Regions from separate parts of the Yersinia aldovae 670-83 genome, predicted to be linked through region 1. Evidence: predicted binding sites of a transcription regulator. Region 1 holds the regulator's gene; each other region holds the start of a gene.

Region 1 (5,127 bases):
AAAATACAACAATTACGTTTTTAACCGCTCTTCACCGTACCGTCATCATTGATAATCGGTCGGATTTGAGGAGCAAAACACCCTGAGCAACCCCGAAAGGAGAGCACGATGTCTTTTGAATTACCGGTATTACCTTATGCACAAAATGCACTGGAACCCCACATTTCGGCTGAAACGCTGGAATACCATTACGGCAAACATCACAACACCTATGTGGTTAACCTCAACAATCTGATTAAAGGCACTGAATTTGCTGGCAAATCACTGGAAGAGATTGTCAAAACCTCCAGCGGCGGCGTATTCAATAATGCGGCTCAGGTTTGGAACCACACCTTTTACTGGCATTGCCTGTCACCCAATGGTGGCGGTGAACCCAGCGGCAAGGTTGCCGAGGCTATCAATAACACCTTTGGGTCGTTTGCTGAATTTAAAGCACAGTTTACCGATGCGGCAGTGAAAAATTTCGGCGCGGGCTGGACATGGTTAGTGAAAAAAGCAGATGGCACACTGGCGATTGTCAGCACGTCTAATGCGGCTACCCCCTTGACCACGGCAGATAAACCCGTATTGACGGTCGATGTGTGGGAACATGCTTATTATATTGATTACCGCAATGCGCGGCCAAAATACCTGGAGAACTTCTGGGCCTTGGTCAACTGGTCTTTTGTTGAGAAAAATTTAGCCTGATAGCGCGCAGAGTAAACCGGCAGCGAGCAATGATTAAGGGCGGGTTAACCGCCCTACTTCACGCATATACCGGCAAGCGGCTTAATTAATTCATTACTGCCACGAAACTAAATGCAATAATCATCGCCAGCGCACCCACAGTCGTAATCAGCGACATTTTCAGATTGGCATCCATAAAAACTCCTCAGCCGGTTAATTTAGTAGGAAAAGGCACATAGTTAGTGTGTAAAATTATTTTCCCACAGTTAGAGAAAAAAATCTTGTGCTCATTACACACTTTATAAGATTGAATACCTCTTTCACTTTTCCTCCAGATCAGCCAAAATTCGCAGTTCATAACTGCGTACCGACGAATAACGACCAATAAAGACTCTCAGACAACCCGCTGACGCGCTCATTCAGGCCACTATCTTGTTACTGTCTAAGCGATTTTCGGGTAACGCAGGCAAACGATTAACATAATACTTACCGGCTGTAACCGGTGAGCTTAGGAGTCATTTTTTGTATGGCAACGATTAAAGATGTGGCCAAACACGCCGGTGTGTCCACCACCACCGTTTCCCACGTTATCAACAAAACGCGTTTCGTCGCCGAAAATACCAAGGTGGCTGTTTGGGCTGCCATTAAAGAACTGCATTATTCGCCCAGTGCTGTGGCCCGCAGTTTGAAAGTGAATCACACCAAATCCATTGGCTTGCTGGCCACGTCCAGCGAAGCACCCTATTTTGCCGAAGTGATTGAGGCGGTCGAAAATAGCTGTTATAGCAAAGGCTATACCCTGATTTTATGTAATTCTCATAATAATCTGGACAAGCAAAAAGCCTATTTAGCGATGCTGGCCCAAAAACGGGTCGATGGATTATTGGTGATGTGTTCCGAATATCCAGAACAACTGTTAGGAATGCTGGAAGATTATCGCAACATCCCGATGGTCGTCATGGATTGGGGGACAACGCGTGGCGATTTTACCGACGCTATCATCGATAATGCCTTTGAAGGCGGCTATTTGGCAGGCCGCTATCTGATTGAACGCGGTCATCGTGATATTGGTGCTATTCCCGGTCAGTTATCCCGTAATACCGGTGGTGGCCGTCATCAGGGCTTTATGAAAGCATTGGAAGAGGCCAGCATCCCGTTACGTGAGGAATGGGTAGTTCAGGGTGATTTTGAACCTGAATCGGGTTATAAAGCCATGCAACAAATCATGTCACAAAAACATCGCCCGACCGCCGTGTTTTGTGGTGGCGACATTATGGCGATGGGGGCTATCTGCGCCGCCAATGAGATGGGCCTGCGGGTACCACAAGATGTATCAGTGATTGGCTATGACAACGTGCGTAACGCGCGCTACTTCTCGCCTGCGCTGACCACTATCCATCAGCCAAAAGAACGTTTAGGTGAAATGGCCTTTACTATGCTGCTTGACCGTATTGTCAGTAAACGGGAAGACCTTCAAACCATTGAAGTACACCCTAAACTGGTTGAGCGCAACTCCGTAACTGACGGCCCATTTCGCGATTACCGCCGTTAATCTGGCCTTCTGCCGGTAGTTATCAGCGCTATCGGCAGCCCGCACTGGGCATTATTCGTTATCGTCTTTCAACCATTCCGCGTTTAACGTGACGCTGTCACCTAAGTAATCAAGTAACCAGGCGAGTGCCGGTGAGTGATTATTTTGCTCCCAAGTCAGGCAACACGGGCTGTCCGGTAGCGGTTCGGTTAGACTTAGCGCCGCCAGCCGCCCCTGCTCAATCAGCGGTGACACCATATGCGCGGGCACCATACCGATACATAATCCTGCACACAGGCAATCGATGCCCGTAGACCAATCCGGAGCCACCAGCCGCTGTTGGTTATCCAGTGTCCAGGTATCTCGCTTGGGCAAATTGCGGGCCGTATCTTCCAAACACAGCGAGGGATAAGGCCGCAATTGGTCATCACTAAGTGGCCCGGTTAGACTGGCTAAGGGATGATCCACACTGACGACACAGTGCCAGCTAAGAAACCCCATATCGCGAAACACAAAACGCCCGCCAACAGGAATGGCACGGGTCGCGCCAATGGCCATATCTGCCCGGCCATCCACCAGCGCATCCCAAACACCATTAAATACTTCATAACGCACCCGCAACTCAACATCGGGAAAATGCCGATAAAAATCCAACACTAAGCGGCGACTACGCTGAGGTTTGACAATCTTGTCTACCACGATATTTAACTGCCCGCGCCAACCATTCGCTACTTGCTGGCATTGACGGCGCGTGTCATTCATTTTTTTGATAACATCTCGCGCTTCTTTAATAAAAACCACGCCAGCTTCGGTTAATGCCACATCACGATGGCGTCGTTCAAACAGCGGAACTGCCAGCCACTCTTCCAACTGACGCACAGTATAACTGACCGCAGATGGCACGCGGTGTAACTCCTGAGCTGCGGCACTGAAACTCCCCGTGCGGGCCACCGCATCAACGACATCCAGTGAATATTCAGACCACATTATTTTTCACCTTTTTACACCATTCGTTAGCTTTCAAAATTTTTGATATCATGATGCAAATATTAACGTTTCACAACCCAATATCTCCCCGCTAGAATGCCCACCGCTTTGTTACAACAATTTTTTCACAGTAACTCTATAACTCCTTTTATGACCCCGATGTTTATAGTTGATTTGTTTATAAAGCAGCGGTTTATAACGTGAGTACCTGCAAAATTATAATTTAGCCAACGTAATTGAAGCTGCATGTGGCCCAGCCCGTAGGGTGTTCCTCAAAAATGGGGCGTCATCCCGCTGAACTTACACCGTTCAGTGACGCGGGTAAGCACAAGCCGCGCGCCCTGTGGCTTCAAGTACCCAGCATATAAAGAGAAATAAAGAATGAAAACGTCGTCTGGTTTTATGTTCTATCTGGCCGGTCTGAGCATGTTGGGCTATCTGGCTACCGACATGTATCTGCCCGCTTTCGGCGCAATGCAACAAGAACTGCAAACCTCTGCCAGCGCCATCAGCGCCAGTTTGAGTCTCTTCCTCGCCGGTTTTGCGATCGCCCAGCTTATCTGGGGGCCCGTATCAGATAAGTTAGGCCGCAAACCGGTGCTGTTAGCCGGCTTGGGGTTATTTGCAGTGGGTTGTCTGGGGATTTTGTGGGTTGAAAATGCCACCCAATTATTGATTCTGCGCTTTATTCAGGCAATAGGCGTGTGTTCTGCTGCCGTGAGCTGGCAGGCTCTGGTGGTGGATCGCTATCGCGATGGCAAAGCCAACCGCGTATTTGCCACTATCATGCCATTAGTGGCACTCTCTCCCGCGCTGGCCCCGATGCTCGGTGCATGGTTATTAAACCACTTCAGTTGGCGCTCAATTTTTGTGGTATTACTGGCAGTCACATTACTGCTCCTTATTCCAACGGCGCGGCTTAAAGAACGGAAAAAAACCACCGAGGATAACGCGGCGCGCATCAGCGCTAAAATCAGTTTTTGGCAGTTGCTAAAATCCCCGACCTACAGTGGCAATGTGATGATGTTTGCCGCCTGTAGTGCCGGTTTCTTTGCCTGGTTAACCGGTTCACCTTTTATTCTGGGTGATATGGGTTATAGCCCGAATGTTATTGGTTTGAGTTATGTTCCGCAGACCTTAGCCTTCCTGCTCGGTGGGTTTGGTTGCCGCAGTGCGCTGGCTCGAATCAAGGGCAACACCCTACTGCCGTGGCTGTTGCTGGGCTATGCCGCAAGCATGGTTGCCCTGTATCTGATAGCAACACTGACTGAGCCGACACTGATCACATTGCTTATTCCGTTCTGCATAATGGCGCTAGTGAATGGTGCCTGCTACCCTATTATCGTAGCAAATACATTAATGCCGTTTCCGGCCAACACAGGTAAAGCCGCCGCGTTGCAAAACACACTTCAGCTCGGCTTATGTTTTGTCGCCAGCATGTTGGTTTCGGCCTATATCAGCCAGCCATTGTTGGCAACCGTTACGGTAATGTTATCAACCGTCGTGTTAGCCGCTTTAGGTTATGGCACTCATTGCTACGCATTGCGCAAAGAAAAAAGCCATACTAGTGCTGTTGACATGATTACGTAGAGTCATAATTTTCAATAGAAATAGTCACTAATGAACATGCGAGCCGGGAATGATTTATAATTGAGAATGCACCCCGGCAAGCCTATACTCGACTCAATAAACAACATTATCATTAAAAAAAGCATTATCTTAAGCTCTTTCTGTGTGCGTGGATCGCGCCACTTTTACACTTATGGATGAGTCGCCCTAAAACAAAACGTAATAGGGTTTCTTATTAATCTTCCTCTTTTACTCAACGTAATGGGGTTGCAGCCAGGCAAATAACAAACCGATAAACGGGTTTGAACAATATTTATGCCAGCCCACAGAATGGGCCTCTCAGAGGTTCATTTAGCCCAATGAGCTTACTCAAG
Region 2 (5,127 bases), 2.1 Mb from region 1:
GGTTATTCAGCGTGGAAACAACCAATGCAATCGTGTCTTTTGCCAGCGCGTTAGCACTGACGGTAGCGCTCAATGCAACAACAGAGATCAAAGTAGCCAGTTTCTTCATTTTCATGGTCGCAATTCCTGTAGGGGTTAGCAAATTCAATTTAGTAGGCGTTATTGTCGCAGACAGTTTGGGTTCAGCCAGCGCACAAGAACCGGAGCGTACACCATGACCTTGTAAATCATGGCTACGTGAGGATTCTGAGCACTGCCCAAGCCCAAAATGGCAAGTAAAATAGCCTACTGCTTTTTATTGTCTACCAACACCGCAAGCAGGATAACGACTGCTTTGACGATCATTTGGTAGTAAGAGGAGACACCCAATAAATTCAAACCGTTATTTAAGAAACCGAGGATTAATGCGCCGATCAGGGTGCCGACAATCCGCCCTTTCCCCCCAGCAAGGCTGGTACCCCCCAGAACCACGGCTGCGATTGCATCCAGTTCATAGCCGGTACCGGCAGTGGGTTGCGCGGAGGACAGGCGGGCAACTTCAATTATCCCGGCCAGTGCTGCTAACAACCCACAGAGTGAATAAACAATAATCTTAACTTTATCAACGCTGATACCCGACAAACGTGTTGCGGATTCATTGCCACCCAGCGCGTAGATATAACGGCCCAGACGCGTGTGATGCAACATGTACCAGGCGGCAATAAAGACAATCGCCATCAACCAGATTGGGGTTGGCACACCTAATGGGCGACCAATACCGAACCAGCCAAAGGTGTCCGCTACATCAGTAAAACCGGTATTAACTGGGCTACCGTTGGTGTAAACCATCGTCACACCGCGTAATAGCAACATCATGACCAGCGTCGCAATAAACGCCTGAACTTTGCCTTTGGCAACAATCACCCCAGTGATGCCACCAATAAATGCCCCCAGCGCCAATGCTGCGCCTACGGCAACCAAGGCATTCACTTCCAACCCGACAATCGAGGCGGCAACTGCGCCGGTCAACGCTAATAACGATCCGACCGATAAATCAATGCCAGAAGTCAGTATAACCAGCGTCATCCCAACCGCCATAATGGCATTGACGGAAGTCTGCTGGAGAATGTTAAACATGTTATTAAGGGTAAAGAAGTTAGGGCTTAGTGACGAAACCACAGCAATCAGCACCAGCAGCGCAATCAGTGATTTTTGTTCTAATAGCCATTCTTTACTGAACCAGCGCTTGGTCTGGATAGTCTGGGAACTCATATCTGATTACTCCTGCTCTACTCATCATATTTCAAGCTGCATGTGTGTTGGCTTCCTGCAACTTGAATTATTTAGAGTCTAAATAAATTATTTTTCCAATAAATCGCGCTTGCCGACAGCCGCGGCCATCAACACTTCCTGGGTAGCCTGTTCAATCGAGAACTCGCCGCTTAACTGGCCTTCATGCATCACGAGAATACGGTCACTCATGCCTAGCACTTCGGGCATTTCTGAGGAGACCAAAATGATGCTCAGCCCTTCTTGTTTGAATTGATTGATTAACTGGTAGATCTCTTTTTTGGCCCCGACGTCCACACCACGAGTCGGTTCATCAAGGATCAACACTTTTGGTCGGGTCATCAAACCGCGCGCAATCGCCACTTTTTGCTGATTACCACCGGATAACAAACCAATCGGCTGCTCCATAGATGGCGTCTTTATATTGAATAAACGAATAAAATCAGAGACGGCTTGCTGTTCATCGGCGTGTTTGAGCGACCCTCCTGCACGGCTGAAATAACGCAATGCCGTCAAAGACATATTCTCTTTAACTGACATGCCCAGCACCAGTCCATCCCGTTTACGGTCTTCGGAAATATAAACAATACCGTTTGCCAAACCATCCTGCGGAGAATGAGTCACCACTTCGCGGCCATCCAACATGACAAAACCGGATTTACGCGGTAATGCACCATAGATGATTTTCATCAGCTCGGTGCGACCCGCTCCCATCAGACCCGCCACCCCCAAGATCTCACCGCTGTATAACGTGAAACTGACATTTGTCACACCGGGGCCACAGAGCTGTTTGACCTGCAAACGTTTTTCACCACGAGGGATATTCAAACGTGGGTATTGCTCTTCCAGTTTACGGCCCACCATCATCTCAATTAGCGAGTTTTCAGTCAGGCCATCAACCGGCTTTTCGGCGATGAATTGGCCATCACGGAATACCGTCACGTCGTCGCAAATCTCGAAAATCTCTTTTAACCGGTGAGAGATATAAACGATACCGCGACCTTCTGCCTTCAGCTCATTGATAACATTAAATAAAGAAGCTGTTTCAGTATCAGTCAGTGCATCTGTTGGCTCATCCATGATGATAACTTTGGATTCAAAACTCAGCACTTTGGCGATTTCTACCATTTGCTGGTCGCCAATCGAAAGCTCACCCACCAGCCGGTGGCTGCTGTAACTGATATTAAGGCGCGCCAGCAGTAAATCCGCTTCGGCATACATCTTTTTCCAATCGATGCCGCCAAAACGATTCACAAACTCACGGCCTAAAAAGATATTTTCCGCGATGGTTAACTGTGGGATCAGGTTAAGTTCCTGATGGATAATGCCAATCCCCGCTTCCTGCGACTCTTTCGGGCCATTAAACACCACTTCTTTACCCAGGAAATGCTGACTGCCGGCATCTTTATGGTAGATACCGGTCAGCACTTTCATCATGGTTGATTTTCCGGCGCCATTTTCACCCACTAGCGCCATCACCCTGCCAGGATAGACACTGAGTGCAGCACCGGAAAGCGCTTTAACGCCGGGAAAGGCTTTATCAATCCCTTTCAGTTGCAGCAAAGGTTGCATAAACGCCTCAGAAGGTTACGCCGGAGCAGAGGATAACGTTAGCAAAGGGGGAACATTCCCCGCTACGAATCACTGCCCGGCTTTGTTTGGTTTGCTCTTTAAAAGCCTCATGGCTGATATAGCGCACCGTAATATGGTTTCCCTGATGTTGCTCAAGTTGTGATAGTTGTGCGAGTAACGCTTCATGGAGTTGCGGATTGTTTTTAACTATCTCCTCCGCCAAGACTGCACTTTCAACCTGCATTTCTTGCGTTACCACCTCGAGAACCTGAAGAAAACCAGGGACGCCTTGTGTCAGTGCCAGATCGATACGTGTGGTGGTTGCCGGTATCGGCAGCCCCGCATCACCTATCACAACCTGATCAGTATGGCCCAGACGGGAGATAACAGCGGAAATATCAGAATTCAGTAATGCGCCTTTTTTCATTTTCTACTCCGACAGCGAAACGTTTCGCTGATACAGAGTTTAGAAAAATGGCCGCAGAAGGCAAACCCAATTTGATGAAATTGTGATCACCATCGAAACGTTTCGCTGCACAAATGAAAAGTGGTCATGATAGAGGTGGAAAAGGCCGTTATGACTAACGGCCTGAGGTTGATGGCAAACCTATTTTGTCGCACTGAAACTGGCGGGGCGACTGCACCAATGGGCACTCCGACGGCTCACGCCGTTACGGCACATTTCCCCGCTTATCAACGTTGTTAACTGCCTTCTCAGTTAAATCTCTACCTGCGTTCCTAGCTCAATCACCCGATTGGGTGGGATCTCAAACTGGTCCGGCGCACGTAGCGCATTGCGACTAAGCGCAATAAATAACTTGCCGCGCAAGAACAAATGCCACGGCCGCTTGGTGAGAATTAACGATTCGTGAGACATAAAGAATGAGGTTTCCATCATCTGGCAAGGCAAGCCTTCCAAACCACAGCGGTGGAAAATCTCCTCCATATTCGGTGTTTCACGCCAACCATAGTTGGCCACCACTCGCCAGAAGGTAGGAGAAAGCTGCTCGATGGTCACACGTTTCACATTATGCACGTAAGGCGCGTCTTCCGTTCGCAATGTCAGCAATACCACCCGCTCATGCAATACTTTGTTATGTTTAAGGTTATGTAACAATGCAAAAGGAATTATATTCATTACCCGCGACATATAAACCGCAGTACCAGGTACCCGTACCGGTGGCGATTTTTCGAGTGAAGCAATCATCGCTTCCAGTGAATTTCCGTGTTCATACATACGGCGCAACAAGCTGAAACGCTCACTTTTCCAGGTTGTCATGATGATAAACATCACCAGGCCCAGCGACAGTGGCAACCAACCACCAGAGAACAATTTCAGGGCATTGGCAGAAAACATCGGAATATCAATAATTAATAACACCACCAGTAAACAACCGACAAAGACGCGGTTCCAGTGCCAATTTTTCAGCGCCACGGTGCAGAACAAAATACTGGTTATCACCATCGTACCGGTTACGGCAATACCGTAAGCCGCAGCCAGATTACTGGAGCGCTCGAAGCCGACAATCACCAATACCACCGCTAAATACAGTGTCCAGTTAATCACAGGAATATATATCTGGCCTGATTCCATTTCAGAGGTATGAATAATCCGCATCGGCGGCAAATAGCCCAACCGCACGGCCTGCCGGGTAAGCGAAAACACACCAGAGATAACCGCTTGTGAGGCAATAACGGTGGCGAACGTCGCCAGAATCAACAATGGAATTAGCGCCCAATCCGGTGCTAGCAGGAAAAACGGGTTTTTAATCGCCTCAGGGTTTTTCAGTAATAGCGCGCCCTGACCAAAATAGTTCAGCACTAACGACGGTAACACCACGGTAAACCACGCCAGGCGGATAGGGAATCGACCGAAGTGCCCCATATCGGCATACAGCGCCTCCACCCCAGTGATAGCCAGTACGACCGCGCCAAGGGCATAGAATGAAACAGCTTTATATTCAGTAAAGAAGCTTAGTGCCCATTTGGGATTCAGTGCAGACAGAACTTCCGGGTTCGCGATAATACTGCGCAGCCCAAGCAGAGCGAGCGTTAGAAACCACACCAACATAACCGGCGCGAATAACTTACCAACACTGCCAGTACCGTGTTTTTGAATGATAAATAGCAGTGTTAACACCGCAATGGAGCAGGGAACAATGTAGGGGTCAAGCGCTGGTGCAGCAATTTCCAGCCCTTCAATAGCCGACATAACCGATATGGCCGGGGTGATAACCACCTCACCATAAAAGAAACTGCCGCCAATCAGCCCGAGGATCACCAATA
Region 3 (5,127 bases), 910 kb from region 1:
GCTAAGATTAGGCATGTTTTCAGCAATTGCCGCGACTTCATCAGCGAAGGCATGGACCCGACCGTTTTCTGCCGCATGTAGCCAATGTACCGGAGCTGCATGTTGCTGGCTATGAAGGGTATTAAGCATACTTAACATGGGCGTTTGGCCGACACCGGCTGAGATCAGTGCGACCGGCGTCTGTGGCGAAACATCCAGGAAGAAATCGCCGCGCGGTGGGGCGATGCGCACGCTATCTCCTTCATTTAATTTACCATGTAGATAGTTTGAAACAGTACCTTGCTCTTCACGTTTCACCGCAATGCGGTAAGTTTTGCCATTCGGTGCGGCGGTCAGTGAATATTGGCGAATTTCCTGATATTCGAGGCTTTCATCTTCAATATAGATACCCAAATATTGGCCTGGTTTGAAATCAAGCACTCGTCCGCCATCTTCGGGTGCTAACACAAAGCTACAAATTACCTCGCTCTGCATCTCTTTTTTAATAATGCGGAAACGACGCAAGTTTCTCCAGCCGCCGGTTGCGGATTCACTCTGTTGATAGATCTGCTTTTCCCGCTGAATAAACACGTCAGCCAGCACGCCATAGGCTTTACCCCAGGCATCCAACACCTCCTGACCTGGAGACAGTAACTCATCTAATGTGCTTATTAGATGATGGCCAACGATTGGGTAGTGCTCTGGTTGAATATTCAGGCTGGCGTGTTTATTGGCAATTCGCTCGACTGCGGGGAGCAGGGCGGCCAGGTTATCAATATTCGCCGCATAGGCACAAATGGCATTAAACAGCGCTTCACGCTGATCCCCATTGAACTGATTGCTCATGTTGAAAATGTGCTTGAGTTCTGGGTTGTGCTTGAACATGCGATCGTAAAAATGTGCAGTCAGTTTGGGGCCAGTCGCGGCAAGTACAGGGATGGTAGACTTGACGATGGCGATGGTTTGACTATCCAGCATGGTGTGCTCCTTGTTCCCTTTGTACTTGGTGTTGCAGCTAACCTGATATCGCTGTAACGCCAATTACTTTAGGTATTATAGTGTGTAAATTAATAGATGTATTCTATATGCACCTTATAGGTTTTTCGGGAATTTGTAAATACACTTTCCGATGCTAGGGAGAATATGTATGGCGCGTTAATCCAGAGAATATGAAAAAAGCACATGATGAATATGAGGATAATTCCGTTGCAGTGGATGAACTATGAACAGCTCAAAGCCTTATGTAGCCTCAAGCCAATCGTTTGCGTAAAAACCTCTGTCAAGACCTATCTTAACGGGGGCGAAACAGTTTACACTGTGCTCTACAACCCGAAGGGGTAGCCCACCAGGTCTATTTTGTTAGCTAAGTCAGGAGAGCCGGATGTTAAAGCGTGAAATGAACATTGCCGATTATGATGCAGATCTATGGCGTGCAATGGAGCAAGAAGTGGTGCGTCAGGAAGAGCACATTGAGCTGATTGCCTCTGAGAACTACACCAGCCCGCGTGTTATGCAGGCACAGGGTTCTCAGTTGACGAATAAATATGCTGAAGGTTATCCGGGCAAGCGTTACTACGGTGGCTGTGAGTATGTCGACGTGGTAGAGCAACTGGCTATTGATCGTGCTAAAGAGCTGTTTGGTGCCGATTACGCCAACGTTCAGCCGCATTCCGGTTCGCAAGCTAACGTGGCAGTTTACTCTGCTTTACTGCAACCCGGCGACACTGTTCTGGGTATGAATCTGGCACACGGCGGCCATTTAACTCACGGTTCACCGGTTAACTTCTCCGGTAAATTGTACAATATCGTGCCTTACGGTATCGATGAATCTGGCAAGATTGATTACGCCGATTTGGCCGCTCAGGCTGAAAAATATAAACCAAAAATGATTATTGGTGGCTTCTCCGCCTATTCCGGTATCGTTGATTGGGCAAAAATGCGCGAAATTGCAGACAGCATTGATGCATGGCTGTTTGTCGATATGGCTCACGTAGCAGGCCTGGTGGCTGCGGGCGTATACCCTAACCCGGTTCCTCATGCGCATATCGTGACGACTACTACGCACAAGACATTGGCTGGCCCTCGCGGTGGTTTGATTCTGGCTAAAGGGGGGGATGAGGATTTGTACAAGAAACTTAACTCATCTGTTTTCCCAGGTAATCAGGGCGGCCCATTGATGCATGTTATCGCGGGTAAAGCGGTAGCACTGAAAGAAGCGATGGAGCCTGAGTTCAAAATTTACCAGCAACAAGTGGTTAAAAACGCCAAAGCGATGGTATCCGTGTTCCAGGAACGCGGTTATAAAGTGGTGTCTGGCGGTACTGAAAATCACCTGTTCCTGCTGGATCTAGTGGATAAAGACGTCACCGGTAAAGACGCCGATGCTGCTTTGGGTCGTGCCAATATCACCGTGAACAAAAATAGTGTACCTAACGATCCGAGAAGCCCATTTGTGACTTCTGGCGTGCGTATCGGTAGCCCTGCTATCACGCGTCGCGGCTTCAAAGAAGCGGAATCTCGTGAACTGGCTGGCTGGATGTGTGATGTGTTGGATAACATCAACGATGAAGCGACCATTGAGCGTATCAAACAGAAAGTTCTGGCTATCTGTGCTCGTTTGCCCGTTTACGCATAATAGCGTTGCATCAGTTGTAATGAAAACCCGCTAATGCGGGTTTTTTTACGCCTGTTGGCGGGTAACCTAGGCCAACAGGCGATGCGAGGGCTGCCGCGTAATAGGGTGTTATTGTGTAAAACCCAATGCTTAAGTGTGAACTTACTCTCAAACTCTATGTTTGCAGAATTACAAAGTTGCTAGCAGGCGGGGCCTCTGTCACAGTGACGGGCTGACCCTGGAGGGATTCATGGTATTGCAATCAACACGTTGGCTGTCGCTCAACTATTTCACTTATTTCTTTTCTTATGGCATTTTCCTGCCTTTCTGGGGCATCTGGTTGCAAGGCGAAGGGATACCACCTGAAACCATCGGTATCTTGTTGGGCGCAGGCTTAATTTCTCGTTTCCTCGGCAGTCTGATCATAGCCCCTAGTGTGAAAGATCCATCCCATCTGGTTACCGCCATTCGTATTCTGGCGCTGCTGACATTAGCCTTTGCGGTCGGTTTCTGGTTCGGCAATGGTTGGGCTTGGTTGATGGTGGTTATTGCGGGCTTCAACCTGTTTTTTGGCCCACTGGTGCCATTGACCGATGCACTTGCGGCTACTTGGCAGAAACAGATATCAATGGATTACGGTAAAGTCCGGTTATGGGGATCGCTGGCCTTTGTAATTGGCTCGGCGTTGACCGGTAAGCTAGTCTCGGTTTGGGGCCATCCCGCTATCCTCTACAGCCTGATTTTTGGTGTTTCAGCTATGCTGCTGGGATCTTTGCTGAGGCCCAGTGTGATGCCAAAAGGAGAAGTTAAAAGTCGTAATGTGGTGGCAACGGATTGGAAAGTCTTACTCGCTGAGCCGCAAGTGTGGCGTTTTCTACTCTGCGTGACGTTATTACAGGGTGCTCATGCCGGTTACTACAGTTTCAGCTCCATTTACTGGCAAGAGGCAGGTTATTCCGCAGCGACTATTGGTTATTTATGGTCGCTGGGGGTGGTCGCCGAGATCCTGGTCTTTGCATTCAGTAATGTGCTGTTTCGCCGCTGGACGGCCCGCAGCCTGCTCCTGCTTTCGGCCATCAGCGGCATTATCCGCTGGGGCATGATGGCCTCGACTACGGAGTTAGCGTGGTTAATCCTGATTCAGATCCTTCACTGTGGCTCATTCACGGTCTGTCATCTGGCGGCAATGCGCTTTATCGCCGCACGGCGTGGGGCGGATGTTATCCGTTTGCAGTCGGTTTATTCTGCGCTGGCGATGGGGGGCGGTATTGCGATAATGACCGTGATTTCGGGTTTCTTATTCGAGCATTATCAAGGCGGTGTTTTCTGGGTTATGGCGTTGATCGCCATCCCTGCACTGTTTATTCGCCCTCGGGTTGTTGCTGATTCAGAAGGGGGAGCGGGTTAAGGCAGCTCCAATACCTTGTGTAGCTGCTTAATTTGTTGCTCGGTCAGTGGTAATAATACCTGAATCAGTGGGGGTGTTGATTCAGGTTGCCGCACGGCATAAGGGCTAATGACCACTGAGGTGCCCGCAGGTGCGCCGGATTGTAGATATACGTCGTGGGGCAAGTATTTGACATGCAACGGCAGCAGGGTCAGTTCACGTATCTGTTGTTCCAACTGTTCTTCTAGCGCTAAATTGTTCCGCGTTAGCAGTAAAATCTGTTTTTCGTGTAAGGCATTTTCCTGCATTAACCAGGCACCGAAACTAATGGCGATCAGGCCAATTTCCTCGGCAGAAAATTGGATCTGATACTCCTGTTCAAACTCCGTCAGCGCTTGTTGTGTGGCGCGCAGTAAGCGGGGATATTTACGATTTACTTCTTCTAGAAATGAATTATCAATCCCAATATTGAAATAGCATCGTTCAATCGCAGGGGCGAGGTGAGCAAACAATTGGTTGACCAGCGCATCATTATTGCTGCTGAATGCCATGCCGGATAGTTGCTTAAAACGCTTAATCAATTGGTTAATCGCGGTTATCAGGCGTTCATCTTCGGCGGATTGAGAACTGTGATAGCTGTGGGCTTTAATCATGGTTAACATCAGCACCAGCATATCGCGCTCAATAGAATCCAATGGCTGATTTAGCAGCGGATTAAATGCATGGTACAGGCTGTCTGCCGCCGCCAACGCGGGTTTGCACGTCAACCATTGCTGCTGTGTTTGTGATAGCTCAGGGGGGATTTGTTGTTGATTCTCCCAAGCACAATAGGCTAAATAGAGTTGCAAAAATTGGCGATCTTTTTCATTGAGTCGCCGGTTCAAATGGGGTTCGCACTGGCTGACTATCTGTGGCAAATGTTCTGATAACAAACGCTCATCCCACGACAGTGCCTGATATAAGCAGGGGGCGAAATGGTTTTCGATAAAATGGGGGCAATAGCGTAGCCCACGCCGTAGCCAATGGATAAGGCACAGTCTTTTATCCAGTCTGCTGCCGTAAACCAGGCAAATATCATCAGGATTGGCATTGAGCTGCAAATGGTAGAAACGCTGGATTTCACTGGCAACCTCGGCTATATCTTGCC
Region 4 (5,127 bases), 530 kb from region 1:
GGTATACTTAAGAATTATATGCAGGAGATAAATCAATGCTAGCGGGTATGCCTTCACTTTCCCATGAGGAACAGCAAGAAGCGGTCGAACGTATTCACAAATTCATGTCGGAAGGGATGAGCAGTGGCGAGGCGATTGCATTGGTGGCAGCGGAGATCCGTGAGCGGCACCAGGACGATCCCCAAGCGATGGCTATTTTTGAAGACGATGATTTTGATGAACACTCTGAGTCAGATTATCGCCGTGATAATGAACAAGATGCGGATGAAATCGAGGACCCTTACGAGGGGTAATGCCTCACGCCGTTACCGACTCACAACTAAACCCGCCACACAAGGCGGGTTTGTTAATAGCGCTACTTGCCACTCACCACCACGGCATCAGCCGCTCGTTTTGCCACTTCAATCGCCACCGTAATATCCTCTGCCACTGCCAGCGCAACCCCTAAACGGCGCTTGCCGGCAATATCAGGTTTACCAAATAAGCGAATTTGCGTATCTCCGCTCAAGGCATTTTCTAAACCGTGGTAAGCCACATTTTGGCTGGTAAGCTCTGGCAAAATGACCACGGAGGCCGCCGGACCATATTGGCGAATGGTGCCGATGGGTAAGCCTAAAAATGCGCGAACATGTAAAGAAAACTCAGACATATTCTGTGATATCAAGGTTACCATGCCGGTATCGTGTGGGCGCGGAGAGACCTCACTAAAGATAACCTCGTCGCCACAAACAAATAATTCCACACCAAATAGCCCGAATCCTCCAAGTGCTTTCACTACATTTTCCGCAATCTCTTTCGCGCGCTGTAAGGCGATATGACTCATGGCTTGCGGCTGCCATGATTCACGATAATCTCCCTCTTCCTGACGGTGGCCAATTGGCGCGCAGAAATGGATGCCATCAATAGCATTGATGGTCAGCAAGGTAATTTCAAAATCAAAACGTACCAAACCTTCAACAATGACCCTGCCACCCCCGGCACGCCCCCCTTGCTGGGCATAATCCCATGCGGCTTTAAGCTGCTCTTCGCCCCGGATCAGGCTTTGGCCTTTGCCAGACGAACTCATCACCGGCTTAACGATACAGGGGAAACCGATCGCACTCACGGCTTGATGGAACGCACTTTCAGTATCGGCAAAACGGTAGCTGGATGTTGGTAATTTCAGGGTTTCCGCCGCCAAACGGCGAATACCCTCGCGGTTCATGGTCAGGCGGGTGGCTTCGGCGCACGGCACCACACGCTGGCCCTGCGTCTCAAGTTCAACCAACATATCGGTGGCGATAGCTTCTATTTCAGGCACGATATAATGTGGTTTTTCCAGCTCAACTACCTGCTTGAGTGCCGCGCCATCCAGCATGTTAATCACATGGCTGCGATGAGCGACATGCATCGCGGGCGCGTCTGCGTAGCGATCAACGGCGATAACTTCCAACCCTAATCTTTGGCATTCGATAGCCACTTCTTTGCCCAACTCGCCAGAGCCGAGCAACATGACACGGGTTGCACCGGGGCGCAGAGCGGTTCCAATAGTCAACATAGTTCGTTACCTACATCAGTGAGAAAATGGCGGATTAATTTGACGCACGATAAATTTTACCGGAAATAGTATACGAGAAAACAGCGACGAAAACGATTGCGTATCTGGGCAGGAATAGAAACCTGCCTGAGCCATTTGCGCAGCGCATTGCGTATTTAGCCTGTTTTTTGCGGTTTCATTCCGGCATCGGGCCTATCTCTGGTATTATCGCGCCAAAATCTTGCGCTTGCCTTCAGGCCATCGCTGCCATTCCATCCAGTTATAAGAGTTACCGCCGTGAGCACAATGTCCTTTTCTTCCCTGACACTGCCTGCTGAGCAGTTGTCTAATCTAAACGAACTTGGCTATACCGAGATGACACCGGTACAGGCCGCGGCATTACCCGCCATCCTCAATGGGCAGGATGTGCGGGCGAAAGCTAAAACCGGCAGTGGCAAAACCGCCGCATTCGGTATCGGGCTGCTCGACAAAATCGCGGTGGGGGAGTTTGTTACCCAGGCGCTGATTCTATGCCCGACTCGCGAACTGGCAGACCAGGTCAGTAAAGAGTTACGCCGTTTAGCGCGCTTTACTCAAAACATTAAAATCCTAACACTGTGCGGCGGCCAACCGATGGGCCACCAATTGGATTCTCTGGTTCATGCGCCTCATATCGTCGTGGGTACACCAGGGCGCATTCAGGAGCACCTGCGTAAAAAGACACTGGTACTGGATGAACTGAAAATTCTGGTTTTAGACGAAGCTGACCGCATGTTGGATATGGGTTTTACCGATGCCATTGACGATGTGATTGCTTACACCCCTGTGCAGCGCCAGACTTTACTGTTCTCTGCCACCTATCCGGCAGGTATTGAGCGGATCAGCGCCAGAGTGCAGCGTGAACCGCTGAATGTTGAAGTCGATGATGGTGATGAAGAGCCGGCAATTGAGCAGGTGCTGTTTGAAACCACCCGTGAGAAACGCTTACCGCTGCTGATTTCAGTATTAAGCCATTATCAGCCAGATTCTTGCGTGGTGTTCTGTAACACCAAAAAAGACTGCCAGAGCGTTTATGAGGCTTTGGAATCCCGTGGTATCAGTGTTCTGGCCTTACACGGTGATTTGGAACAACGCGATCGCGATCAGGTATTAGTGCGTTTTGCTAACCATAGTTGCCGGGTATTGGTTGCAACCGATGTTGCTGCCCGTGGTCTGGATATCAAAGATTTAGCGCTGGTGGTTAACTTTGAACTGGCGTTCGATCCTGAAGTGCATGTTCACCGTATTGGTCGCACTGGGCGAGCAGGGATGAGCGGCCTGGCCGTCAGCCTGTGTACGCCACAAGAGATGACCCGCGCCCATGCCATTGAAGATTATCTGCAAATTAAATTGAAGTGGACTTCCGCAGAGCAGATTAGCCGCAGTACCAACACCATGCCGGAGCCGGAAATGGTGACGCTGTGTATTGACGGTGGGCGTAAAGCCAAGATCCGCCCCGGTGATATTCTGGGTGCTTTAACCGGTGATGCAGGCTTGACGGCGGCAGATGTAGGTAAAATCGACATGTTCCCGGTCCACGCCTATGTTGCTATTCGCAAAGCCAGCGCCAAACGAGCCTTACAACAGTTGCAGCAAGGTAAGATCAAAGGCAAAAATTGCAAAGCCCGTTTACTTAAATAATCACGTCGGGGGAAGGGCAGTTGCTCACCCCGAAAAATCACTATATACTGTGTTTATATACAGTTACTGATGGGCGAGAAGGATATAGAAAAATGGCCGTTGAAATAAAATTCGTCGGAGTAAGACAAGGTGAGGAAAAAATGACGTTCACAACCAAAAAAGAAGCCGATGCTTACGATAAAATGCTGGATCTGGCGGATAACTTATCAGAATGGTTGTCACAGTCACCTCTGTCACTTGAAGAAGAACAACGCGAGTCATTAAGCTTCTTCCTGGCAGAAAACAAAGATGCCTTAGGGCAGATTCTGCGTGGTGTCAGCCCTGCGATACCCATTGATGGCATACAAAAAGTAAAATCTGAAAAGAACAACGCGGATAAAAAAGCCAAACCTGAAGAGAATCAAGCGGCTTAATCTGGCAACTTTCGGCAGAAAGTGAAAAAGGGATCTAAAATGAATCGTGAAATCACCTTCTTCCGTCGCTTTGAGGCGGATATTCTGGCTGATCGTAAAACGATCACTATCCGGGATAGCAGTGAAGCCGATTTCTACCCAGGGGAAACCTTACGGGTGTGTCGTAATGAAGATGGCGTGTTTTTTTGTCACATTTTGGTCAAGTCTGTCACGCCAATCACTTTGGATACCCTGACAGAACGCCATGCTGAGCAAGAGAATATGTCATTGAGTGAACTGAAAAAGGTAATACAGGAGATCTATCCCGGCCTGAAGCAGTTTTACGTGATTGAGTTTACGCGGTGTTCATAACACAGTCTTAAATTTCTTGTTTATCAATGCTATTACACTCTGTAATCTGCCTTTCAATCATCGCTACTGCCGCTGGATAGAGATAATAATATGTGGAGGAGCAATGAAAAAGACAGGATTAACCTTGGTGTTGGCTACCGTATTGGCGGGTATGACAGTAAGCGCGCAGGCTCAGGAACCACGAGTAGCAAAAGTTGCTGCTTGCCCCGGTTTAAATCAATCGCAAGTCGCCACACAGGTCAAAAGGGACTTTCAGCAAAATCGCATCACTCGTTGGACATCAGATAAAAAACTGTTAGGCACAGATAGCCCGGTGGTATGGATCAATACCGTTGATATCACCGGCAACGATGATATCTGGCAGGTTCCACTTACCGCCCGTGGTAACAAAGGCGATAAAACCTATCAGGTGGTCCTCGATTGTAAGGCGGGCACCATCACCTATACCCTACGAGCTTAAAGCCATAACTCTGGCGTTAAGCTAATCACGGCCAAACAGGTGCTGGCGATAACATATCCTGCACCTGTCTATCTTCCTGTTTATTATTGAATGAGTTCCCAGTAACTAAATTATAAGCGTGTGCTGCCACTTGGCATCAAACGGCAATCGTGTCACTCTCGCTATAACGTTACAGAACAAAGAACACAGATGGATACCCCAATCAATGACCACACCTCCAAAGGCAGATAAACGTCCCTATCCGATGACGCTACACGGTGATACCCGTGTTGATGATTACTATTGGCTTCGAGATGATGAACGCACAGATGCTGACGTTTTGGGTTACTTGCAAGCCGAAAATGACTTCACTAAAGCGGTGCTTGAGCCGCAGCAATCCTTGCGTGAGACGCTCTATCAGGAGATGGTGGATCGCATCCCGCCTCAGGAGGAGTCCGTTCCTTACACCCGAAATGGTTATCGCTATCAGACCCGTTTTGAACCTGGCAATGAATATGCAATCAACGTGCGCCAGCCAGTTTGGGCCGATAGCAGTTGGGAAACGTTGCTGGACGGTAATCAGCGCGCAGCAGAAAGTGAGTTTTATACCTTAGGCGGATTGGATGTTAGCCCTGATAACCAATTATTGGCTGTTGCAGAGGATTTTTTATCACGCCGTCAATATGATATCCGGATAAAGCATTTACAAAATGATGTCTGGTTTGATG

What was found. Region 1 encodes PurR, which represses purine synthesis genes. Its sites were predicted from a motif close to CANGCAAACGTTTGCNTG; they were not measured.
Positions count from the first base shown of each region.
Region 2: the regulator PurR is predicted to act here: its motif matches at 3,281-3,298, upstream of rbsD (D-ribose pyranase).
Region 3: the regulator PurR is predicted to act here: its motif matches at 1,231-1,248, upstream of glyA (serine hydroxymethyltransferase).
Region 4: the regulator PurR is predicted to act here: its motif matches at 1,623-1,640, upstream of purT (formate-dependent phosphoribosylglycinamide formyltransferase).

Region 1 is NZ_CP009781.1:298,691-303,817, reverse strand. It holds gene sodB (superoxide dismutase [Fe]) at 109-687, shown strand; gene cydH (cytochrome bd-I oxidase subunit CydH) at 773-862, opposite strand; gene purR (HTH-type transcriptional repressor PurR) at 1,193-2,218, shown strand; gene punR (DNA-binding transcriptional activator PunR) at 2,270-3,184, opposite strand; gene punC (purine nucleoside transporter PunC) at 3,566-4,774, shown strand.
Region 2 is NZ_CP009781.1:2,673,866-2,678,992, forward strand. It holds gene rbsB (ribose ABC transporter substrate-binding protein RbsB) at 1-115, opposite strand, end outside; gene rbsC (ribose ABC transporter permease) at 286-1,251, opposite strand; gene rbsA (ribose ABC transporter ATP-binding protein RbsA) at 1,339-2,841, opposite strand; gene rbsD (D-ribose pyranase) at 2,849-3,268, opposite strand; gene kup (low affinity potassium transporter Kup) at 3,560-5,127, opposite strand, start outside.
Region 3 is NZ_CP009781.1:3,855,903-3,861,029, forward strand. It holds gene hmpA (NO-inducible flavohemoprotein) at 1-957, opposite strand, end outside; gene glyA (serine hydroxymethyltransferase) at 1,361-2,614, shown strand; gene AT01_RS17350 (3-phenylpropionate MFS transporter) at 2,844-4,001, shown strand; gene csiE (stationary phase inducible protein CsiE) at 3,998-5,127, opposite strand, start outside.
Region 4 is NZ_CP009781.1:832,479-837,605, reverse strand. It holds gene AT01_RS03945 (YoaH family protein) at 36-293, shown strand; gene purT (formate-dependent phosphoribosylglycinamide formyltransferase) at 356-1,537, opposite strand; gene dbpA (ATP-dependent RNA helicase DbpA) at 1,814-3,196, shown strand; gene AT01_RS03930 (YebG family protein) at 3,289-3,609, shown strand; gene yqfB (N(4)-acetylcytidine aminohydrolase) at 3,649-3,960, shown strand; gene yebF (protein YebF) at 4,064-4,420, shown strand; gene AT01_RS03915 (S9 family peptidase) at 4,626-5,127, shown strand, end outside.